3 regions of the Arthrobacter sp. P1_B4 genome follow, and region 1 is predicted to be linked to each of the others. Evidence: riboswitches for the same ligand, from Rfam matches in the RefSeq annotation. Region 1 holds a riboswitch; each other region holds the start of a gene.

Region 1 (7,834 bases):
TGGACAAGCTCAAGAACGCGGATGACACTGCGGCCCAGCTGTCCCCCCTGTTGCGGCGTGCGGCCGACGCCTTGCCGTTCCAGCCAAATGAGAAAGTCGTGGCACGCGTGATCGGCGGCATCCAGATCGGTGCCGGCGTCTGCTTCGCCCTCGGCAAGTCCGCCCGGCTGGCGGCCACCCTGCTCGCCGTCATTTCGCTCCTGAACGGCTACGTCGAATGGCGCAGCGCGGACATCTCCTCGAAGGAAGCCCGCGACGCCCGCCGCAAACAGCTCCTGAAAAACGTCTCCCTCACCGGCGGCGTGCTCCTCGCCGCGGTCGATACCGCCGGCAAGCCCAGCCTGGCCTGGCGCGCCGGGCACCTGGCCGCCGATGCCAAGAAGAGCGCCGGACACCTCGCCGCCGATGCCCGCAAGACCACCAACAAGCAGCTGAAGAAGGCCGACAAAGTCGTCCGCAAGGCCGTAGACCACTCTGCCGGGGCCTAAGACGGTAATGACTGGCACCACCCCCTCTGCAGCTGCCCCGTCCCACCCTGCCGGCGCCCATGCAGCCGGTCCCCATGCAGCCGACGCCGGTACGCACTGGCCCGCCCCCTTCGCCGCACGGCCGGTCGATGCCACTGTCACCGTTCCCGGATCCAAGTCCCTGACCAACCGGTACCTCGTGCTCGCCGCCCTCGCGGACGGACCTTCCCGGCTGCGGGCTCCCCTGCACTCCCGGGATTCCGCGCTGATGATTGAGGCCCTGCGGCAGTTGGGGGCCACCGTCACGGAAGTGCCCGGCGACGGCGCCTTCGGCCCCGACCTGGAAATCGTCCCGATCAGCATGGATGCCGCGGCGGCGGACACGGCGATCGACTGCGGCCTGGCCGGCACGGTCATGCGCTTTGTGCCGCCGGTGGCCGCGCTGCGCCGCGGTGAGTCCCGTTTCGACGGCGACCCCCACGCCCGCAAACGCCCCATGGGCACCATTATCGAGGCTCTCGCCGGCCTGGGTGTGGCGGTGACCGCGCCCGACGGCGGTCCGGCGTCGTCGTTGCCGTTCACGGTGCACGGCTCGGGCGAGGTGCGCGGCGGCCACCTGGTCATTGATGCCAGCGCTTCGTCCCAGTTCGTCTCCGCCCTGCTGCTGGCCGGGGCGCGCTTCACCGAGGGACTCCACCTCGAACACGTCGGCAAGCCCGTGCCGAGCCTGGACCACATCAACATGACCGTGGCCGTGCTGCGCGGCGTGGGCGTGGCGGTCGACGACTCGGTGCCGAACCACTGGGTTGTCTCCCCCGGCCCGATCCGCGCCTTCGACGTCCGGATCGAGCAGGACCTCTCGAACGCCGGACCCTTCCTCGCGGCGGCCCTGGCCACCGGCGGCACCGTGCGGATCCCGAACTGGCCCGCGGAAACCACCCAGGTGGGTGATCTCTGGCGCGGAATCCTGACCGCTATGGGCGCCACGGTGACGGTTGACGGCGGCACCCTGACCGTCAGCGGAGGGCCGGAGATCAAGGGCGGCGACTTCGACGAGACCAGCGAACTCGCCCCCACCGTAGCCGCGCTGTGCGCCCTCGCCACCGGCCCCTCACGGCTGGGCGGCATCGCCCACCTCCGCGGCCATGAAACGGACCGGCTCGCCGCCCTCGTCGCCGAAATCAACCGCCTCGGCGGCGACGCCGAAGAAACCCCCGACGGCCTCATCATCCGCCCGGCCGCGCTGCACGGCGGTGTGGTGCACAGCTACGCCGACCACCGCATGGCAACCGCCGGCGCCATCCTCGGCCTTGCCGTAGCCGGCGTGGAAGTCGAGGACATCGCAACCACGGCCAAGACCATGCCCGATTTCCCGCAACTCTGGGAAGCGATGCTGGCCCAGGGACCCGCCGCAGATGAGGACACCGCCGGTGGCACGCAGCACTGATTCCTGGGACGAGTCCGACGTCCGGATCCGGCCGAACAAGAAGGGCACCCGGCCCCGCACCAAGGACCGGCCCAGCTACGACGACGCCGTCACCGGACGCATCATCACCGTTGACCGCGGCCGCTACACCGCCGTCGTCGGCGAAGGGACCGCGGACGAACGCAAGATCATCGCGGCCCGTGCCCGGGAGCTGCGCCGCAACCCGGTGGTTGCCGGCGATTTCGTCTCCCTCGTCGGGGACGTCACCGGCGAGCCCGACACCCTGGCGCGGCTGGTCAAGATCCAGGACCGCAAGACGCTGCTGCGCCGCAGCGCCGACGACACGGACCCGATCGAACGTGCCGTCGTGGCCAACGCCGACCAGCTGGTGGTGGTGGTCGCCGCCGCCAACCCCGAGCCGCGGACCGGTTTCATCGACCGCGCACTGGTCGCCGCGTACGACGCCGGCATCGAACCGCTGCTGCTCGTCACCAAGGCCGACGTCAAGGATCCCGCCGAGCTGCTGTCCAACTACCAGCACCTCGACTTCCCCGTCATCATCTCCAAGACCGCCGACTCCGCCGCTTCCGGCATCGACGCCCGCTCCGACGACGGGCTCTCCGCCCGGCTCGACAAGGACGCGGTATCCCAGCTGCGCGACTACCTCGACGGCAAGGTCACCGTGATGCTGGGCCACTCCGGCGTCGGCAAGTCAACCATGGTCAACGCCCTGACCGGGGCCGAGCGGGCCACGGGAGGCGTGAACGCGGTCACCGGCCGCGGCCGCCACACGTCCTCGTCGGCACTGGCGCTCAAAGTCAACGATGCCCCGGCCGGGAGCTGGATCATCGACACCCCCGGCATCCGGTCCTTCGGCCTGGCCCACGTGGACCCGGACCGGATCCTGCGTTCCTTCCCGGACCTGGAACCGGGCACCGATGATTGCGAACGCGGCTGCAAGCATGACTCCACCGCCGTCAACTGCGGGGTCGACAAGTGGGTTGCGGCCGGGCACGCGGGGCCCTCGGGACCGGCCAGGCTCGCGTCCCTGCGCCGGCTGCTGGGCACTGACCCGCGGATGGAAGCGCAGGAAACCAAGGAACTGGGCACCGTCTCCTAGCCGGACCGGCAACGGGGCGGCGGCGCCGAGCCGCGGCCTCCCGCCCGGCAGCCCGGTTTGACGGTAGTTTGGAACCATGAGCCAACCCGCTTCGAGCTACAACGATGACCTGCGCCTTGCCCATGTACTGGCAGATTCGGTCGATTCCCAGACCATGAGCCGCTTCAAGGCGCTCGACCTTCGGATCGAGACGAAGCCCGACCTCACACCCGTCACCGATGCCGACAAGTCCGCGGAAGAGGCCATCCGCGGCCAGCTCTCCCGGTCACGTCCGCGTGACGCGGTCCTGGGCGAAGAGTTCGGCAGCTCGGGCCACGGTTCCCGCCGGTGGATCATCGACCCGATCGACGGCACGAAGAACTTTGTCCGCGGCGTCCCGGTCTGGGCCACCCTGATCGCCCTCGTCGATGAGGGCGAGCCGGTGGTCGGCGTCGTCAGCGCGCCGGCACTGGGCAAGCGCTGGTGGGCCGCCAAGGGTGCAGGCGCCTACACCGGCCGCTCGCTCGCCGCCGCCACACGGTTGAAGGTATCCAACGTCTCCAATCTCGAGGACGCGTCGCTGTCCTACTCCAGCCTTGGCGGCTGGAAGGAACGCGGGAACCTGGATGAGTTCCTGGGCCTGACCGAGGAAGTGTGGCGGACCCGCGCCTACGGTGACTTCTGGTCGTACTGCCTCGTGGCCGAGGGCGCCGTGGACATCGCCTGCGAACCCGAGCTGAATCTCTACGACATGGCCGCCCTGGTGCCGATCGTGACCGAGGCCGGCGGCCGCTTCACCTCGCTCGAAGGCGAGGACGGCCCCTTCGGGGGCAACGCCCTGGCCACCAATTCGATCCTGCACTCGGAAGTGCTCAAGCGGCTCAACCCCGGACTCGACGACCTCTTCCAGGCCCACCCGAACAACTGATCCGCGCCCGTAATAATCCGCTTCACAATCGGCGGCCGCCTTTTCCCCGGCTGCGCCAATGTCCTACGCTCGATGCAGGTCACGAGTGCCAGCGCTAAACCCCGGTTTGCTGGCCGGCAACCCTCCAGTCGCGGTGGGGTGCCCCGGGTGACGACCTGGCCGGTCCGGAACGGACCCGGCAAGCGCGGATTCCCACGGTGTGGGGTCCTGTTCGAGTGAGGTCCCATGACAACTGCCATTTTCCCCGTTGCCCCTGAATTCCATGCACGGCTTGCCCTCGCGGCCCGCCCGCTGGCAGCCGTCACCGGGGCCGAAATCCAGGCCCCGCTGATCACCGGCGGCCACGCGCGCTACGCCAACCTCGACTACGGCGCCTCCGCCCCGGCCCTGTCCGTGGTCTCGGCATACCTGAACGAAATCCTGCCGTACTACGCAAGCGTGCACCGCGGGGCCGGCTACGCATCGCAGATCAGCACCTCCGTCTACGAGAACGCCCGGGACATCGTGCGGGACTTCGTGGGCGGCCGGCCCGGCGATTCCGTGATCTTCACGCGCAACACCACCGATTCCCTGAACCTGCTGGCCGGCTGCCTGCCGCTGCGCGACGGGCGGCCCGCGGGCGAGGTCCTCTACCTCGACATCGAACACCACGCCAACCTCCTGCCCTGGCAGAATGTCCCGCACCGCAGCGTCGTGGCCGCCGCCACCCTCGCGGCCACCGTGGACCGCCTGCGCGACGAACTCGCCCGCGGCGGCGTCAGCCTGCTGGCCGTCACCGGCGCCTCCAACGTCACCGGGGAGATCCTCCCCATCCGGACCCTGGCCGCACTGGCGCACGAATACGGCGCCAGGATCGTTGTCGACGCCGCGCAGCTCGCCCCGCACCGGCGGATCAATATCGCCGCGGACGACGTCGATTACCTCGCCTTCTCGGGGCACAAGCTGTACGCCCCGTTCGGCGCCGGCGTGCTGGTGGGACGGACGGACTGGCTCGACGCCGGCACCCCGCACCTGGCCGGCGGCGGCGCGGTCCGCGATGCCCGGCTCGACTCCGTCAGCTGGACCACAGGACCCGCCCGGCACGAGGGCGGCTCGCCGAACGTCCTCGGTGCGGCGGCCCTCGCCCGCGCCACCCAGGTCATTGCAGCCCTGGACCCGGAGCAGTGGCAGGCCCACGAGGACGCCATCCGGTCCTTCCTCGTCGAGGGCCTCCAGGGCATCGAAGGGGTAACCGTGCACCGGATCTTTGCCGATTCTGCTTCCGATTCTTCCTCCGCTTCTTCCACTGGAGGCGATCAGCCGGACACCGGCACGATCGGCGTCGTGAACTTTTCCGTGGCAGGCTACGACGCCGGACTGGTGGCCGCCTACCTGTCGGCCGAACACGGCATTGGCCTGCGCGACGGCCGCTTCTGCGCCCACCCGCTGCTCAAGCGGCTCGGCCTGCCCGCCGGCTCCCTGCGGGCCAGCTTCGGCCTCGGCTCACGACTGGAGGACGCCGAACGCCTGCTGGCCGGCCTGCAGCAGCTGCGGCAAAACGGACTCGGCTGGGATTACGTGGTGGACGCCGGGCGCTGGGTGCCGGCCAACGATACCCGCAGCTACCCCCACTGGGCGCCGAACACCCCGGGCACGGCCGGCGCTGCGCCCTGCACCCTCGACTAGCGCAGGACCGGGGCCCGGCGCGGGTGCGGTAAATTCGAAAGGTATCTGTAACAAGCAGGACCTTCCCGAAGGAGATCGCACGTGGCAAGCGCCGGACCCAGGCTCCACAGCGGACCGAAGCTGCACAGCGAGCGGCGCCAGGAACTCGGACAAAGCTTCCAGGACGGCGGCGAGCACTATGAACGCGTCCGCCCCGGCTATCCGCAGGAGTCGGCCGACTGGCTGGTCCGGGCGGGAGCCAGGGACGCCGCGGACATTGGCGCGGGCACCGGGAAGTTCACTTCCCTTTTGGCAGAACGCGGACTGGCCACGGTGGCCGTGGACCCCTCTGCCGACATGCTTGAGCAGTTGCGCCGGACCCTGCCGGACGTCACCGCCATCGAGGGCAGCGCCGAGGACACCGGTCTCGAGCCGGAGTCCTTTGACCTGGTCACGGTTGCCCAGGCGTGGCACTGGTGCGACCCAGGCCTGGCCTGCGCCGAGATTGCCCGGATCCTGCGGCCGCACGGCGTGCTGGGCCTGATCTGGAACCAGCTGGACACCAGCGTGCCCTGGGTGCACCGGCTCTCCCGGATCATGCACGCCGGGGACGTCCACAAGCCACACTTCCGTCCGGCCGTGGGCCCCGAGTTCACCGGACTGGAGAGCCACCTGACGCGCTGGGAGGATTCCGTCACGGCGGAGGACATCCAGGAGCTGGCCAAGTCCCGCAGCTACTATCTCGCGGCATCGGACTCCACCCGGGCCAAGGTCACAGCCAACCTCGCCTGGTACCTGCACGAGCACCTGGGGCACACCCCAGGCGAGGTGCTCCGGCTGCCCTACCTGACCCAGACGTGGCGGGCCTTCCGGGCCTGATGCACGCTCACCCCGGATTCCCCCGGATTGCACGCAGCGCCCGCCAGGCCTATTGTTTCGGTATGCCTAATAATTTCTTATAGGCACACGAAACTTTGACACCGGCTGTTTTCCGGCCGGCGCCGATCATCGCGTCAACGCCGACGCGCCAATCACAGGAGCTGGCAGTGCTGGAGCTAACGGGACACGGGCAACCGGCGCAGGACGCCCCCACCTACAAACACCCGGGTGCCCGGAGGGCGCTGATCGGCCTGTTGGGACCGGCCTTCGTGGCGTCGATCGCCTACGTGGACCCCGGAAACGTGGCCGCCAACCTGACCGCCGGAGCGCAGTACGGCTACCTGCTCGTGTGGGTCCTCGTGGCCGCCAACGTCATGGCCGTCCTCGTCCAGTACCAGTCCGCCAAGCTCGGGATCGTCACGGGCAAGAGCCTTCCGGAGATCCTTGGTGAACGGCTCAAGCCGTTCTGGCGCCGCGCCTTCTGGGTGCAGGCCGAAGTTGTCGCCGCCGCCACCGATCTCGCGGAGGTGGTGGGCGGCGCAATCGCCCTGTACCTGCTTTTCGGCCTGCCCCTCCCCCTTGGCGCCCTGATTGTCGGCGCCGTGTCGATGCTCCTGCTCGCGGTCCAGGCCCGGCAGAAACAGCGGCCGTTCGAATTCATCATCATGTTCCTGCTCGGCATCATCACAGTCGGCTTCCTGGCCGGGCTTTTCATCAGCCCGCCCGATCCGGGAGCCGCCCTGGCCGGGCTCATGCCCGGCTTCCAGGGACCGGACACCGTCCTGTTGGCCGCCAGCATGCTCGGGGCCACCGTCATGCCGCACGCCATCTACGTCCACTCGGCCCTGTCCCGGGACCGGCACCGGCCGGACGAACACCTGCATGTTCCCCCGGCGGCCATCGCGCGCCTGGTCCGGGCCACCCGGTTCGACGTCGTGGCCGCCCTCGCGATCGCCGGACTGGTCAACATCGGCATGCTGCTCCTGGCCGCCTCCACCCTCGGCGGCGAAGAAGGCACGGACACGATCGAGGGCGCGCACGCCGCCATCACCGCCAATCTCGGTCCGATCGTCGGCGTGATCTTCGCGGTCGGGCTGCTCGCCTCCGGCCTGGCATCGACCTCAGTGGGCTGCTATGCCGGCGGCACCATCATGCAGGGCCTGCTCAAGATCCGGATCCCCGTCATGGCCCGGCGCGTCGTGACCCTCATCCCCGCCGTCGTGCTGCTGGCGGTGGGCTTCGACCCCACCTGGGCGCTCGTCCTGAGCCAGGTGGTCCTCAGCTTCGGGATTCCCTTTGTCCTGGTCCCGCTGGTGGTGCTGACCAGCAACAAAGCCCTGATGGGCCGGTTCGCCGACGGCCCGGCCCTCCGAGTCGCCGCCATCATCAGC
Region 2 (7,834 bases), on a different contig from region 1:
CTGGGCGTTGCTTTGACGGCCCTTCGCACCGGGGGGGGGCCGGCCCCCCAGCCGCGCAGAGTTCTGGCCATCGGCGCCCACCCCGACGACCTTGAACTTGCTTGCGGCGGTACCCTGGCGAAGTTCGTAGACTCCGGACACGAGGTGCAGGGGCTCGTCATGAGCGATGGCACCCGTGGAGGGGATCCCCTGGAACGCTCCCTCGACGCGCGGCGCGGCGCGGCGTTCATGGGCCTGACCGGAATGACCCACTACAACTTCACAGACACGGACCTGTTCCGGCACAGCCAGGAAATGGTGGGTGTCATTGAAGCCGCCATCGCCCGCTACAACCCGGACATCATCCTCACGCATTCCAACCACGACCAGCACCAGGACCATCAGGCCGTCCACATGGCGACGCTGCGGGCCGCCCGCCAGCACCACTCAATCCTCTGCTATGAAAGCCCGTCGGCAACGCGGGACTTCAGCCCGAGCGTCTTCATTGACATCGACGACTACCTTGACGCCAAGGTCCAGGCCGTGAGGATGCACAGCGACCAGCTCGCCAAGCCGTATATGACGCCCGAGCGGGTCCGCGGCATCGCCTCGTTCCGCGGCGGGCAGGCGAGGCGCCGGGTCGCCGAAGCCTACGAACCCGTCCGTCTCCTGAGCACGGAAATGGAAAAGCTGTGATGCCCCGCGTGCTGGTCACCGGCGCCGGAGGCCCCGCGGGCCGCGCCGTAGCGGCCCAGCTGAAGTCCCGTGGCGTTCCCGTCCTGGGCACGGACATCCGCGAACTGCCCGCCGGGGCGGGCCTTACCGTCGTCCCGGTGCCCCCAGCCTCGGACCCGGACATGGTCTCGGCTCTGCGCCGGCTTGTCGTCCAGGAGGGCATCAACCTGGTCATCCCCACGGTGAGTGAGGAACTCCCGCAGCTTGCGGGGTACCGTGCCGCCTTCGGGACCGACGTCCGGGTCATCATCGGCGATCCCGGTCCGGTGGCTCTCGCCAACGACAAGCTCTTCACGGCCTGGCAGCTGCAGACCGCCGGGGTCCCCGTGCCGAGATTCGGCGTGCCCAGGGACTTCGCCAATGCCGGTGCCGCCATGGCCGCGCTCGGCGGCCCCATAGTTCTCAAGCCGCGGGTCTCCCGCGGCGGACGCGGCGTGATGGTCATCGACGGCAGCAAACAGGTGGACTGGCACGGCCTGCCGGAAGGCCTGATTGTCCAGGAGTTCATCCCGGGCACCGAATACGGCCCGATGGTCTTCGGCACCCCGGCGCACAACGGGGCCGCGCCGTTCGTCGTCGTCGTGGAGAAGACCGAACTGGCGCAGGGCAGCGTGGGCAACGCCGTGAGCACCCGCCGCGCCGAAGCCGGCGAGGCCACGGACGTCGGAAATCTGGCGATGGCGGCCGTCCGCTCGCTGGGCCTCACGGGCCCGGTCGACGTCGATGTCCGCCGGCGTGCCGACGGGACCCCGGTGGTCCTTGAAGTGAACGCCCGGTTCGGCGCGAACAGCGGGCGGGCCCCGGAACTGCTCGACGCCGTGCTGGCGTCGTTTGCCCTTCCCTCCTTCAACCCGGCCTCCTTCAGGCCAAGCACAGGAGCGTACGCCCATGTCCTGGTTTAGTTCCGCCTCCGCATCAGCCGTCCCCGGGGCCGAGTACCTCCTGCTCCTCATCGGCCTGCCGATTCTGGTGTTCGGGCTCGTGAAGCTGCTCGTGCTGCCGCTGTCCGTCTGGTTTGAACTCCGTGCGGGGCGCCGCCGCCGCCGCGCAACGCCCACCCTGCTGGATGAGCGGCCCAGCGTGTCGATCATTGTCCCGGCTTTCAACGAGGCGACCGTCATCGAAAACTGCGTCCGCTCCATTCAGCTCACCCTGTACGACCGGTACGAGGTGGTGCTCGTGGATGACGGCTCCACTGACAACACGGCCGGGCTGATGCGCGCGCTCGCCGCGACGGATCCCCGGATCACGGTCCTGACCCAGGCCAATGCCGGCAAGGGGGCCGCCCTGAACCTGGGCATCCGCCACGCCACGGGCGAGGTCCTCATGTTTGTCGACGCTGACGGGATCTTCTCCCAGAACACCGTCAAGCGGATGCTCCAGGGTTTCACTGACCAGCGCACCGGAGCCGTGTGCGGCGACGACAGGCCGGTAAACCTGGACCGGGTCCAGACCCGGATGCTGGCCTTCATCAGCCATGTCGGCACCGGGATGGTCAGGCGCGCCCTGACCATGATCGGCTGCCTCCCGATCGTCTCCGGCAACATTGGGGCGTTCCCCCGCCGGATCCTGGAGGAGATCGGGCCGTTCCGCGAAGACACGGTAGGCGAGGACCTGGAACTCACCTGGCGGGTGCACAAGGCAGGCTACCGGGTGGTCTTCGCCCCGCGGGCGCTGGTCTATGCCGAGTCGCCGTCAACGGTCCGGGCGCTCTGGCGCCAGCGCGTCCGCTGGGCCCGCGGGCTGCTGCAGACCATGGGTGTGCACAAGCGCATGATCGGCAACCTCCGGCACGGACAGTTCGGCGCGTACCTGTTGTTCAACACCATCACCATGGTGGTGCTCCCGGTGCTCCAGATCCTGGTACTCGTGGATCTGGTCTTCCTCACGGCGTTGGGCCGCAGTCCGTTCGGCGCGGATGTCTGGGCAATCCTTGGCTGGGTGGGGCTGTTCATCACGTTGCTGCTCACGGTGTTTGCCCTGGCCATGAACAGGGCGTGGAAGGACCTGCGGCACGCCTGGGCGCTCCCGCTCATCCCCCTCTATTCCGTGTTTACGAGCCTGACCATGGTGGCCGCGCTGGTGCAGGAACTCCGCGGCAAGGAGGCGCACTGGAACAAGCTGACGCGGACCGGGGTGGTCAGCGTCACCGCCCCGGCGGTGCGCCCGGACGTCAGCGTTTGAAACGCGGACCGGCTGCCTTCCCTGCCCTTGCGCTCCTGTCGGTGCTGGCGCTTGCCGCCACTGGGTGCGGCGGGCCGCAGGGACCCACGGCGCCCGCCGCGGAGCGCACTGTCGGCGTCGGCTACGAAACTGTGGTCGACGCCGCCTCGACGCTGCCGGGACTGGCCAGACGGCTCGATGAGGTCAACGCCAACAGCGTCACCATCAGCGTGGGGCGGCTGGACTGGACGGCGTTCCCTTGGGACGCCCACCCCGAGGTGGAGGCCGTCCCGGGCCGTGACCACGTCGCCGAAGCGGTCAAGGCGCTGGGGACCGGCGGTGATGGCAGGAAACGCAGGATCACGCTGACCATCGACCTGCTGATCCCCGGCTGGATCCGCACCAACCCGGGCCTGGCCGGCATCAACTTCGACGGCACCCGCTCCACGGAGTTCGCCAGCGTCAGCGCACTCACGACGGGACCCGTCGGGGAGCGGCTGGTCGCCTTCGTGGCCGAGGTGACCAGGCGGTACCAGCCTGACGCCGTGGCCTTGACGGAACTGATGTTCGATAACAACACCTACGGCGGCGACGACCGCGACTCCTACCGGCTGGCCAGCGGCGGGACGGACTGGCCGCGGCTCGCGAACGGGGCCATCGACGTCGAACACCCCAGCCTCGGGGCCTGGCGGTCGAAGGCGGTGGCAGCCATCGTGGCCAAGGCGGCGGCGGCCGCGCACGCGAACGGCGCCACGCTCGACATGGACGTCCGGGCGCCGTGGCACGATCCCGCCGCCGACCGGCCGGAGAGCGGCCATGACTACGGGCTGCTGGCCGCAGCCGCTGACCGGCTGGTCTTGTGGGACTACTTCGGGCTCAACGACGCCGCTCCGGCCTACTCCGCCGAGCTGGCCGCGGCCATGGCGAAGCGGTCCGGGAAGTTCGCCATCTCGGTCGGGATGTGGGCCAAGGACGGGCGCATCTCCGCCGCGGACCTGGCGGCCGGGCTGGAGGCGTCTGTCTCCGGCGGGGCGGCCGCCGTCGCCGTCACACCATCCAGCATGCTCGACGACGACGCCTGGCGGGCGCTCAAGGCGGCCTGGGCCTGAGCGGCCATGGCCCCGGACCTGCTTAAGGGCCTGGACCTGCTTGAGGGCCTGGACCTGCTTGAGGGCCTGGACCTGCTTGAGGGCCTGGACCTGCTTGAGTGCCTAGACCTGCTTGAGCGCCTGGCCGAGGTCGCGGATCAGGTCCTCGACGTCCTCCAGCCCCACCGAAAGCCGGACCACGCCGTCGCTGAGCCCGATCGCCGCGCGGCCTTCCGGGCCCATCGCGCGGTGCGTGGTGGTGGCCGGGTGCGTGATAAGCGTCTTGGCATCGCCCAGGTTGTTGGAGATGTCGATGATCCGCAGCGCGTCCAGGAGTGCGAACGCGGCCTGCTTCGCCGTGCGCCCGGGGGAGGGCTGCAGTTCCAGGGTGAGCACGGTCCCGCCGGCCTTCATCTGCTGCACTGCGAGCGGGTACTGCGGGTGAGACGGCAGCAGCGGGTACTTTACCCAGCCGACCGCAGGCTGTCCCTCGAGCCATTCGGCCAGCCACAGCGCGGAGGCCGAGGAATGGTTGACGCGCAGGGCCATGGTCTCCAGGCCCTTGGTGAGCACCCAGGCGTTGAACGCCGAAAGCGCCGGACCGGTGTGCCGCATGAGCTGCTTGACGGGCCCGTCGATGAATTCCTTGGTGCCCAGGATGGCTCCGCCCAGGACGCGGCCCTGGCCGTCGATGTGCTTGGTGCCGGAGTAGACCACCACGTCCGCGCCGAGGTCGCCGCAGCGCTGGAGCAGCGGGGTGGCGAAGACGTTGTCAACCACCACCGTGGCGCCGGCCGCGTGCGCCAGTTTGCTCACGGCGGCGATGTCCACGATTTCCTGCATCGGGTTCGACGGCGACTCGAAGAACACCGCGGTGGTCGGCACGGACAGCGCGGACTGCCACTGCTCCAGGTCCGGACCGTCTACAAAGACCGTCTCGACACCCCAGCGCGGCAGGATTTCGTTGAGGATCACGAAGCACGAGCCAAACAGCGAGCGGGCCGCGACCACCCGGTCGCCGGCCGCCAGCAGCGCGCCCAGGGCGGTGAAGACGGCGGACATGCCGGACGCCGTCGCGAAACACGCCTCCGTTCCCTCGAGCAGCCGCAGCCGCTCCTGGAAGGTGGCGACGGAGGGGTTGCCGTAGCGGGAGTAGACGAAGCGCTCGTCCTCCCCGGTGAAGGCGCGCTCGGCGGCGGCCGCGGACTCGTAGACGAATCCTGAGTTGAGGAAGATCGGCTCGGTGGTCTCCTGGAAGCCGGTGCGGTCAAGGCCGCCACGGACAGCCTGGGTGTCGGCCGCCCAGCCGGCGGCGTCGGGATTGAAAGTCACTTAGATCTTTCCGAGGTTGGTGGGCAGGCCGCGGTTCTTCCAGCCATTGACGGTGCGTTCGCCAAAGCGGTCGGTCTCGCCTTCGAAGCCCTCAAGGACGTTGTACGAGGTGTAGCCGGCGGCCGTCGCGGCCGTCGCGGCGCCGATCGACCGGGCACCGGAACGGCAAAGGAACACCAGTTCGACGGCGGTGTCCGCCGGCGCCTGCTGCCTTAGCTGTTCCACGAAGTGCGGGTTCGGCGTGCCGCCGGCAAGGTTCCACTGGATGAAGAGCGGATCGTTGCGGCTCTCGCCCGCGGCCGCGGTGTCCGGGATGCCGATGTGGGCCCATTCGCCTTCGGTCCGGACATCCACCAGGATGGCTCCGGCCTCCAGCTTGGCCCACGCCTCCTGCGGGCTGAGGTCTCCGGCGTAGCTCATGCGTGGCCCGCGAAGGCTCCGTCGGCGCCAAATTCGTCGGCGTCGAGCTCATCAACCGCATTGGCCACGGCGGCGTCCGCACTGGCAATCGCGGCCGGCAGGACCAGCGCCTGCGCCACGATCACGGTGCTTCCGTTGAAGCTGGCGGCGGGGCTTCCATGCAGCACGTAGCCCTCGGCCAGGGCGGCTGACACCCGCTCGCAAAAGGCGCGGTCATCCGCGCCGGTGAACAGGCGGTAAGCCAGCCTCTCCGCGCCGGGTGCTGAACCGGGTGTGGCTGTTGTGGGTATTGACGTCTCGGGCACGACGGATCTCCTCTTTCACGCTTGCAGCTCGAATTCTCGAATGCCGAGTATTCACCTGAGGCACCCCGCCGCGAAAGGGAGGGTTGCCGACCGGCCAGTCAGGGCTTGGCACCGGTTCTCATTACTCCCCAAAAACGTAACACCTGCGACGCCGGCCCGCACCGCCGCCGTCGTCATGTTCCGTAACCGGACCGCGGCCCGGGCGAGTAGTGGCGGGCTCCAGTTTCGGGTACAGCCCACTCGTGTCTGCCGGGACGTTTCGCCGTCTACTGGGGGGATTAGGTCCGACGAGTCGGCCGGAGCTGCAGGTGATTCGAGCAATGTGTGAATCGAGCAGTCCCGGAATCGACTCGCCTGTCCATCAACAAGCTGTCTGGGAATCGGTGGCTGGAACGGTCGGAGCCGCAGCCGCGGTCCGGCCGGTGACGGCGGAATGGAGCAATCGTGGGCCCGCGCATACTCGTTACCGGGATTACAAGCGCCGCCGGACGGGCCGTCGCGGCCCAGCTCGAAGCCCGGGGCCTCCCGTACCTCGGCTCCGACGCCCGCGCCGACACCCGCCAGGCCGGGGAGGCTCCCGCCGCCGCGGTCAGGCTCCTGCCGGCGACGAACCCGGACATGGTCCTGGACCTGCGCCGGGTGGTGGACCGCGAAGCCATCAACGTCATCATTCCGACCCTCACCGTGGAGCTCCCGGTCCTGGCCGCGGCCCGCGCCGGATTCGCCCAGGACGTGCGGATCATCGTGGCCGACCCCGCCGCGGTGGCCCTCGCCAACGACCACCTGTTCACCACCTGGGCGCTGCAAGCCGCCGGCATCCCGGTGCCCCGGTTCGCGGTTCCGGGCGACCTCGCCGCCGCGCCGGCATCCCTCGCCGGCCTCAGCGGCCCCGTGGTGGTCAAGCCTCGGGTCTTCAAAGGCTCCCATGGTGTCCACCTGCTGGCCGGAACCGGCTCCGTTAGCTGGAAGAACATGCCGGCGGGGCAACTGGTCCAGGAATTTATCCCGGGTGCCGACTATGTGTGCCTGGTGTTCGGCACCCCGGCACGCAACGCGATGGCGCCGGTGGCGGTGGTCCTCGAGAAGACCAGGACTCCGTATGGACGCGCCGGCAGCGACGAGGTCAGCCGCAGGGTGCCGGCGAACCAGGCCGGGGATGTGCGCAAGCTGGGCCTGGCCGCCGTCCGCACGCTCGGGCTGGCCGGGCCGGTCCAGGTCCAGATCCGCCGCCGCACCGACGGAACGCCCATGGTGCTGGGTGTCTGCGCGACCCTGGGGGAGAACAGCACCTGGGCCCCGGAAATGCTCGACGCCGTGCTCGCAACGTTCATGCTCCCGGCGTTCAACCCGGCCTCGTTCCGCCGGTGCCCGGCAGTGCCCGCGGACGCCCTGGGGTGAGCGTTCCTATTCGATGGTCGCGAAGAGGGCGTTGAGTTCGGCAGTGAGCTGGCGCCGGAGTTCCGGGGTGCCGATTTCCTGCCCGTCGATGTGGTTCACCGGGGCCAGAAGCCGGATGCTGGAGATCAGCCAGACCGCGTCGGCGTCCAGCAGGTCCTTCGGCTCCAGCGGGCCGTAGCCCAGCTCCCAGCCGGCGGCCTTGGCGGCGGTGAACAGGGCGCCCTGTGACGTGCCGGGCAGGATGCCGCTGTCCAGCTGGGGCGTGATGAGCCGCCGGACGGTGCGGACTCCGCCGGCGCCGTCGTCCGAGGTTTCCAGGTGGGCCAGCAGAACGGTCGACGTCGGACCCTCCAGCACCCTGCCGTCCGCGGACGTGAAGATGACGTCGTCGGCGCCCTGCCGGTGGGCGTAGCG
Region 3 (7,834 bases), on a different contig from region 1:
CTGGGCCGGGAAATACAGGCGGTCCGAGTCCACGGCCGCCACCAGGAATTCTGCGGTGGCCGGGGCCAGTGCCTCCCCGAGACCTCCGCGCCCCCGGCAGACATCGTGGCTCATGAGGGCTTCGGTGATCGCGATGTAGCTGTTCGCGTCGAAACGCCGGGCCAGTTTGCTGCCCTGGTGGTCCAGGTAGCTTTCCACCTGATAGCGCCCGCGTCCGGCCAGCGATCCGGCTTCCAGGGGCGTCTCGGACTCTTGGGCGTTGCGGCCAAACCGGCCGTCCAGTTCGGCCGCTGAGCGGTAGGTGATGTGCGCGATGCGGCGGGCGAGGGCGAGCCCCGACTCGGGTTCCGGGCCGCCGTAGTAGTCCCCGCCCCTGAAGTGGGGGTCCTGGCGGATGGCCAGCGTCTGTGCCTGCGCGAAGGCAATCTGTTCGGCAGTGCTGCTGGCGCCGACGGAAATCACGGCGCAGCGCCGGACCCGGCCGGGAAACGTGACGGCCCATTCAAGGGCCCGCGCGCCGCCGAGCGAGCCGCCCAGCACCGCGTACCAGCTGCCGATGCCCAGGGCATCGGCCAGCCGCGCCTCGGCGGCGGCGGTGTCCCGCAGGGTGACCAGCGGGAACCGCGATCCCCAGGGGCGCCCGTCGGGGGCCGGGGTGGAAGGTCCGGTGGATCCGTAGCAGCCGCCCAGGATGTTGATCGAAACGACGAAGTACTTGTCCGTGTCCACGGGAGCCCCGGGTCCGGCGAGCTGTTCCCACCAGCCGGGCTCCCCGCTCTCGCCGCGGGTCACGTGTGTGTCGCCGGTCAGGGCGTGTTCAATGAGCACTGCGTTGGAGGCGTCCGCGTTCAGGGTCCCCCACGTCTCGTAGGCGAGCACCACATCCGGCAACGGAGTCCCGGATTCGAGCTGCAGATCACCGATCCTGACGAACTGGACGGTCCCGTCAGGGGTACGGGATGGTTTGGTTTCGGGAACACCCGTGCGGGTGACGGCAATCGTCATGTGAGGACCTATCTTCGCGCTTGCCCGCCGTCAGCTGACCGGCAGGCCAGGTCTTCACCCGGGGCACCCCGCCGCAAAAGGAGGGTTGCCGGCCAGCAAGCCGGGGCTGTCGCTGGCACTCATGACCTGGTACGAGTCTACGAAACAGGGTGCGGAAATCACGAAGATTATGACTTCCATGTGACAGCCGGACCCGTCAGCACCGCAGTTTCCCCACCTTTGACAGCCGTGACCGGCGGGTCGCGCCGAAGTGCCGGCGATTCCCGGCGTCATGCCAGCAAGGTGGGGAAATTCCGCGTGGGCTTCCGTCTAGGCGGTCTTGGCCGCGCGGAATCCGGCGTCGAGGTCCGCCAGGATGTCGTCAATATGCTCCAGTCCCACCGAAAGCCGCACCAGCCCGGGATTCACCCCGGCGATCACCTGCTGTTCGGGCGAGAGCTGGCTGTGGGTGGTCGACGCCGGATGGATCACCAGCGACCGGACATCGCCGATGTTCGCGACGTGCGAGTGCAGTTCGAGGGCATCGACGAACCGCTTGCCGGCCTCCGCTCCCCCGGCGATGTTGAACGCCACGACGGCGCCGGTCCCCTTGGGCCCGTACTTGCGGCCGCGCTCGTACCAGGGGCTGGACGGCAGCCCGGCGTAGGCGACCGATTCGACGTCGTCCCGCCCCTCCAGCCATTGCGCCACCTTCGTGGCGTTGGCCACGTGGCGCTCGACGCGCAGGCTCAGCGTTTCGATGCCCTGGGCGATGAGGAAGGCGTTGAACGGGGACACCGCGGAGCCGAGGTCGCGCAGGAGCTGGACCCGGGCCTTGAGGATGTAGGAGAGGTTCGCGCCCAGCGCGCCCTCGGCTCCGAGGTCGCGGGCGTAGACCAGGCCGTTGTAGGTCGGGTCCGGGGTGTTGAAGCCGGGGAACCGCTCCGGGTCCTTCCCGAAGTCGAAGTTGCCGGAGTCCACGATCACGCCGGCGATTGCGGCGCCGTGCCCGCCGAGGTACTTGGTCGCCGAATGGACCACGATGTCCGCGCCCCACTCGATCGGCCGGATCAGGTAGGGGGTGGAGAGCGTGTTGTCGACCACCAGCGGCACGCCGGCCTCGTGCGCCACGCGGGAGACGCCCTCGATGTCCAGGACGTCCTGGCGGGGGTTGGAGACCACTTCGCCGAAAAACAGCTTGGTGTTGGGCTGGACGGCGTCCCGCCACTGGTCCAGGTTGTCCGGGTCCGCCACGAAGGTCACGGAGATGCCGAACTTCTTCAGCGTGTGCGCGAGCAGGTTGTAGGTTCCGCCGTAGAGGCTGGGGCTGGCCACCACATGGTCCCCGGCCTCGGCGATGTTGAGGATCGCGAACGTCTCGGCGGCCTGGCCGGAGCTGAGCAGCAGCGCCGCGAGGCCTCCTTCCAGGCTGGCGACGCGCTGTTCGACGGCGTCCTGGGTCGGGTTGCCGATCCGGGTGTAGATGGGCGCGAGCTCGGCGAGCGCGAAGCGGTTCGCGGCGCTTTCGGCGCTGGGGAACACGAACGACGTCGTCTGGTAGATGGGCAGGGAACGCGCGCCGGTGGCGCTGTCCGGCTCCTGGCCGGCGTGGATCTGGCGGGTTTCAAAGGACCAGGCATTGGACATTGGTGCTCCTCGAGTCACTGGGCACAGCACCGGCCGGGGCTTTCGGCCCGAACCGGAACAGGCGCCGCGCTTGCCCTCCAGCGGGCGCCGGACGGCCAGGTCTTCACCCGGGGCACCCCACCGCGATACGAGGGTTGCCGGCCAGCAAGCCGGGGCTGTGCGCTGGCACTCATGACCTGGCTTCAGTGTAGGAATGGCGGCGGAGCCCTGGATAGCTTTGTGACGAAGATGAAGAGGGCTGCCGTGACGGAGCATCCGGGGCGCCGCGTTCGGCGCCCCGGGACGTCCCATGACGGTTAGGGGAGCCTAAGCTGAGAGGTCCATCACAAAGTGCCAAGATGATGGCATGCGCATGGATCACGTTTCTTACGCCTGTGAACACGATGGCTTGGCAGCCACCACTGAACGTATTGCGTCTGCCCTCGGCGTTGAAGCCGTGAAGGGTGGAGTGCACCCCCGTTTCGGGACACGCAACATGATTATCCCGCTCGCGGGACACAAGTACCTGGAAGTCGTGGAGGTCCTGAACCACCCGGCCTCCGACAAGGCCCCGTTCGGCCAGGCCGTCCGGGCACGCTCCGAGGCCGGCGGCGGCTGGATGGGCTGGTGCGTCGAGGTTGACGACCTGGCCCCGTTCGAGGAGCGGCTCGGCCGCGCCGCCGTCAACGGCAACCGGAAGTTTCCCGACGGCCGCGAACTGATCTGGAAGCAGATCGGCATCCTGGGGCTCATCGCCGACCCCCAAGTGCCGTACATGCTCAAGTGGGAGGGCGACCCGGAGTTGCACCCGTCCAACGCCTACGCGAGCGATGTCAAGATGTCCGCACTGACCATTGCCGGTTCGGCCGCGCGCGTCACGGAGTGGCTGGGCGAACCGGTTGAAAAGCCGCTGGAAGACGTCGCCGTGAACTGGATCGCGCCGCACGGGACTCCCGGCATCCTCTCTGTCACCTTCGAGACCGCCTCCGGAGCGGTCACGATCTAACGCTCCACCTGCCCCACGCTTCGGCCGCCATCTCTTAGGTGCCAACGTTGTCACCTAGGAGACGGCGGCCGAGATCATTTAAGGCCTGCCGATGGCGCCGGCTGTACGGGCAACGCCATCAGCCCAGGCCCACGGCCCTGCCGAACAGGCTGAACCCCACGAACGCCACAGTGTCCAGGATGGCGTGGGCGATCACCAGCGGCATCACCCGTTTGGTCCGCGTGTAGACGAGCGCGAAGACCACGCCCATCAGCGCGTTGCCGATGAACGGCCCGAACCCCTGGTACAGGTGATAGCTGCCGCGGAGCAGGGCGCTGGCGGCGATGGCCGCCGGCACGCTCCAGCCCAGTTTCCCGAGCCGGTCCAGCAGGTACGCCACCACAATCACTTCCTCGACCACCGCGTGCCGGATCGCGGACAGGACCAGCACCGGCACGGTCCACCAGTACGCGTCCAGGGCGCTGGGGATGATCGCCGTCGTGATCCCCAGCGCCCGGCCGGCGGCGTAGAGCCCCAGGGACGGAATGCCGATGAGCGCAGCTAGTCCGAGCCCCTGCAGGAGGTCTTTGCCGGGCCGGGCGAAGTCGAAGCCGATCCTTCGGAACGCCGAGGTTCCGCGCTCACCGGCCGGCCAGTGCTCGGTGAGGAAATAGATCACGAGGGCCACCGGGACCAGGGCGAAGATGATGTCCAGCAACTGGTAGGTGAGGTCGAAGTATTCGCGTGCGCTCTGTGAGCGGTTCAGGGTGGATGTCCCCTGGGCCAGCGGCGCCGTGGTCATCTTGTCCAGCAACTGCACCAGGGAGTAGATCGCGGACTGCCCGAGCGACAACCCCAGGACAATCAACACTTCGAACCGCAGCCGACGGCGGGAGGGAACCAACATGGTTCTATCTTGCCTGCACTTGCCGATAGTTTGCTGGTGCCCGCGTGGTACCGGCCGAACGGGGTTTTGCCTGCGGCACCTGCTTTTAGGAGCCCTATGCTTGGGGATTATGAGTGCGCCCCGGAAAATCATCATGATCCGGCACGGCCAGTCTGCCGCCAATGCCGACACCTCGATCTACAACCGTGTTCCGGACTACCGGATCCCGTTGACCGCGCTGGGCCTGGAGCAGGCCACCGCGGCCGGGGAGGAGGTCCGGCGCCAGCTGGACGGCCGCCCGGTGTGCGTCTACGTCTCCCCCTACCTGCGCGCCTACCAGACCCTCGAGGCGCTGAATCTCGGCCCGCTCGTGGAGCGGGTGATCGAGGAACCGCGGCTGCGCGAACAGGACTGGGCCAACTTTCAGATCGCCGGCGACATCGAGGACCAGAAGGAGCTCCGCAACGCCTACGGGCACTTCTTCTACCGCTTCCGCGAGGGCGAGTCCGGTTCCGATGTGTATGACAGGATTTCTTCCTTCATGGAAACCCTGCACCGGCACTGGTCCCGGCCCGGCTATGCCCCGAACGCGCTGTTCGTGACGCACGGATTGACCATGCGGCTGTTTTGCATGCGCTGGTTCCACTGGTCGGTGGAATATTTCGAGTCCCTGAATAACCCCGAGAACGCCGAGGTCCGCACCCTGCTGCGCACCTCGCACGGCAAGTACGAGCTCGACAAGCCCTTCACGCAGTGGGAGAAGAGGCGCGTGGACGAGACCGTCCTCGATGCACCGCCCATGATGTTCTAGGGCTAACGGACCGGCTGCGCTACACCGGCGCGCCACACCGCGTGCGTCAGGGGGATGCCGGGCCGGTAGGCCAGGTGCGTGGCGGAAGGGGCGTTGAGCAGGTGCAGGTCCGCGCGGTGCCCGACGGCGATCGAGCCCACCGCGCGTGCGCCGTCGGCGTCGTTCCCGGACTCCCGGCCCAGGGCCAGCGCGCCGCCGTAGGTCGCGGCGCGCACCGCCTCGTGGACGCTGAGCCGCATCTGCAGCACGGCGGTGGTGACGCAGAACGCCATGGAGCTGGTGTAGGACGTGCCGGGGTTGCAGTTGGAGGCCAGCGCCAGCTGCACACCGGCGTCGAGCAGCTCCCGGCCGGGGGCCAGCGGCTGCCGGGTGGAAAGATCGCAGGCCGGCAGGCAGGTGGCAACCGTGCCGCGCTGCCCGGATCCAGGGGTGCCGCTGCCGCCGGCGGCGTCCCAGCCGGACCAGCTCGCGGCGAGGGCGTCGACGTCCGCGGCCGACAGGTAGTTCACGTGGTCCACGCTGGCGGCGCCGACTTCCACCGCCAGCCGGACTCCGGGGCCCTCGCCGAGCTGGTTGCCGTGGACGCGCAGTCCCAGTCCGGCGGCCTTGCAGGCCAGGAGCACCCGGCGGGACTGGTCCTCGTTGAACGCGCCCTGCTCGCAAAAGACGTCGGCCCAGCGGACGTAGGGCCGGACTGCGGTGAGCATCGGCCCGCAGACCAGCTCCGTGTATTCCTCCGCGTCCATCCCGGCGGGCACAAGGTGCGCCCCCAGGTAGGTCACCTCGTCCGCCACGGTCGAGGCGATGCGGGCGCTGCGGGCCTCGTTCTCGAGGTCCAGGCCGTAGCCGGTTTTGGTCTCCAGGTAGGTGGTGCCCTGCGACACGGCCTCCGCGACGCGGCCCATCGCGAGCCGGGTCAGGTCGAAGTCGCTCGTGCTCCGGGTGGCGCCAGTGGTGACGGCGATCCCGCCGGCGCTGTAGCTCTCTCCCGCCATCCGGGCCTCGAACTCGGCAGTGCGGTCCCCCGCGAAGATCAGGTGCGTGTGGGAGTCGACCCAGCCCGGCAGGAGCGCCCGGCCACCGGCATCCACCCGTTCGTCCGCGGCCGGGGCGTCGGCCGCGGGCCCGAGCCAGGAAATCCGCTCCCCTTCGATCACCACCGCCGCGTCACGGAGGACGCGGTGTTCCGCGTCCTGGGTCATCAGTTCGGCGATATTGGTGATGAGGGTGCTCATGGATCCATTCTTCAGCGCCGGATGGACCAGCGGGTCGCGGCCAGCGCCTCCGCTGTCCGGGATGCCGGACTGGCCTCGGTGGACGGAGACATAGCCGGGGAGACACCCGGGGTCAGGGCCGGGGCGGAGCCCTGGCCGGCGAGGATCAGTCCGGCGGCCAGTTCCGCGACGCCGGATGATGTCTGGAATCCGTACCCGCCCTGACCGGCGAGCCAGAAGAATCCGGTGGCCTCGGCGTCGAACCCCACCACCGGGACGCCGTCGGCCGCCTCCGTCCGCAGCCCCGTCCAGGCGGTGCGGACGTTCCGGATCCCGAGCGTCGTGATGTCGTTGAGCCGGGCGATGACCCGTTCGACGTCGCCGGGATAGGGCCGGGCGTCCTCGGGTCCGCTCGGCACGTGCTCCGCGGGTGAGATCAGGACCTGGCCGTTATCGGGCCGGAAGTAGAAGCTGTCATCGGCCGCCGCCACCATCGGGCAGGCTTCCGGGAGCGGATTATCGACGTCGACGATCGCCGCGGTGCGCCGGTACGGCTGCAGGCCCAGCTTCTCGACGCCGCTGAGGACGGCGAGCTCGTCGGCCCAGGCACCGGCGGCGTTAACCACGACGGCGGACTGGAAGCCTTCCTGCCCGGCGCCCAGTTCCCAGCCGGTGCCCAGGCGCTGGGCCGAATGGACCCTGGCGCCGGTAATGATGTCCACGCCGCCGGCCACGGCGAGCCGCCGGTGGTCCTCGAGCAGCACGGGGGCGTTGCAGGCGAAGGATCCGGTGTCCAGCCCGGCGGCGCTGAACGAATCCGGGACCAGGGCCGGGCACAGGTCCAGTGCCTCGGCGTGGGTGATCCGCTGCATGTGTCCGCTTGCCTCCGCCCGGACGGTGGCGTCGTCCCCGATCAGCATGAAGCTGCGCGGGGTGAGCACCGGTTCCGGACGTTCGGCGTCCTGGGCCGCGATGAGGTCGAGCGTCCGGACGGTGAGCTCCTGAACCACAGGCGGGCCGTAGCTGGGAATCAGTTGCCGGGCCGAGCGGGCCGAGGTGTGGTACGCCAGGGTCTGCTCGGCTTCGATCAGGGCCACGCTGCAGTGCCCGGCCAAGGCGGAGGCAAGGGACAGGCCGGCGATCCCGCCGCCGACAATTACGACATCGTAATGAGCTGACATGATCCCATCCTTGCAGATTGTCGGGTCAGGTGATCACGTCCGGCTATACGGCGTTTGCCGCAACCTGCGCCCGGGCGAGCGGCGTCAATCGGGTCCCACAGTCATCACCAGCGGCGTTGTTGGGTGCCAGGGCGTTGACATGTCCAG

The links. Region 1 has a riboswitch for S-adenosylmethionine ahead of AC1D1W_RS07255 (aminotransferase class V-fold PLP-dependent enzyme). Riboswitches for the same ligand answer to the same signal wherever they lie in the genome.
Region 2: linked by a shared signal. The riboswitch ahead of AC1D1W_RS06500 (DUF1737 domain-containing protein) and the one ahead of AC1D1W_RS07255 (aminotransferase class V-fold PLP-dependent enzyme) in region 1 are both predicted to bind S-adenosylmethionine.
Region 3: linked by a shared signal. The riboswitch ahead of AC1D1W_RS03980 (bifunctional o-acetylhomoserine/o-acetylserine sulfhydrylase) and the one ahead of AC1D1W_RS07255 (aminotransferase class V-fold PLP-dependent enzyme) in region 1 are both predicted to bind S-adenosylmethionine.

The regions. Positions count from the first base shown of each region.
Region 1 is NZ_JBFTZW010000011.1:49,015-56,848, forward strand. Features, by position in the region: gene AC1D1W_RS07235 (DoxX family protein) at 1-488, shown strand, start outside; gene aroA (3-phosphoshikimate 1-carboxyvinyltransferase) at 496-1,914, shown strand; gene rsgA (ribosome small subunit-dependent GTPase A) at 1,898-3,013, shown strand; gene hisN (histidinol-phosphatase) at 3,090-3,920, shown strand; SAM riboswitch class IV at 3,998-4,111, shown strand; gene AC1D1W_RS07255 (aminotransferase class V-fold PLP-dependent enzyme) at 4,146-5,585, shown strand; gene AC1D1W_RS07260 (class I SAM-dependent methyltransferase) at 5,667-6,443, shown strand; gene AC1D1W_RS07265 (Nramp family divalent metal transporter) at 6,611-7,834, shown strand, end outside.
Region 2 is NZ_JBFTZW010000009.1:137,651-145,484, reverse strand. Features, by position in the region: gene AC1D1W_RS06530 (PIG-L deacetylase family protein) at 1-675, shown strand, start outside; gene AC1D1W_RS06525 (ATP-grasp domain-containing protein) at 675-1,616, shown strand; gene AC1D1W_RS06520 (glycosyltransferase family 2 protein) at 1,603-2,898, shown strand; gene AC1D1W_RS06515 (hypothetical protein) at 2,895-3,986, shown strand; gene AC1D1W_RS06510 (O-succinylhomoserine sulfhydrylase) at 4,089-5,297, opposite strand; gene AC1D1W_RS06505 (rhodanese-like domain-containing protein) at 5,298-5,717, opposite strand; gene AC1D1W_RS06500 (DUF1737 domain-containing protein) at 5,714-6,022, opposite strand; SAM riboswitch class IV at 6,035-6,148, opposite strand; gene AC1D1W_RS06495 (ATP-grasp domain-containing protein) at 6,467-7,420, shown strand; gene AC1D1W_RS06490 (aminodeoxychorismate lyase) at 7,427-7,834, opposite strand, start outside.
Region 3 is NZ_JBFTZW010000005.1:33,607-41,440, reverse strand. Features, by position in the region: gene metX (homoserine O-acetyltransferase MetX) at 1-1,005, opposite strand, end outside; SAM riboswitch class IV at 1,017-1,132, opposite strand; gene AC1D1W_RS03980 (bifunctional o-acetylhomoserine/o-acetylserine sulfhydrylase) at 1,315-2,631, opposite strand; SAM riboswitch class IV at 2,693-2,808, opposite strand; gene AC1D1W_RS03975 (VOC family protein) at 2,978-3,616, shown strand; gene AC1D1W_RS03970 (CPBP family intramembrane glutamic endopeptidase) at 3,735-4,502, opposite strand; gene AC1D1W_RS03965 (histidine phosphatase family protein) at 4,612-5,292, shown strand; gene AC1D1W_RS03960 (amidohydrolase family protein) at 5,295-6,527, opposite strand; gene AC1D1W_RS03955 (NAD(P)/FAD-dependent oxidoreductase) at 6,539-7,687, opposite strand.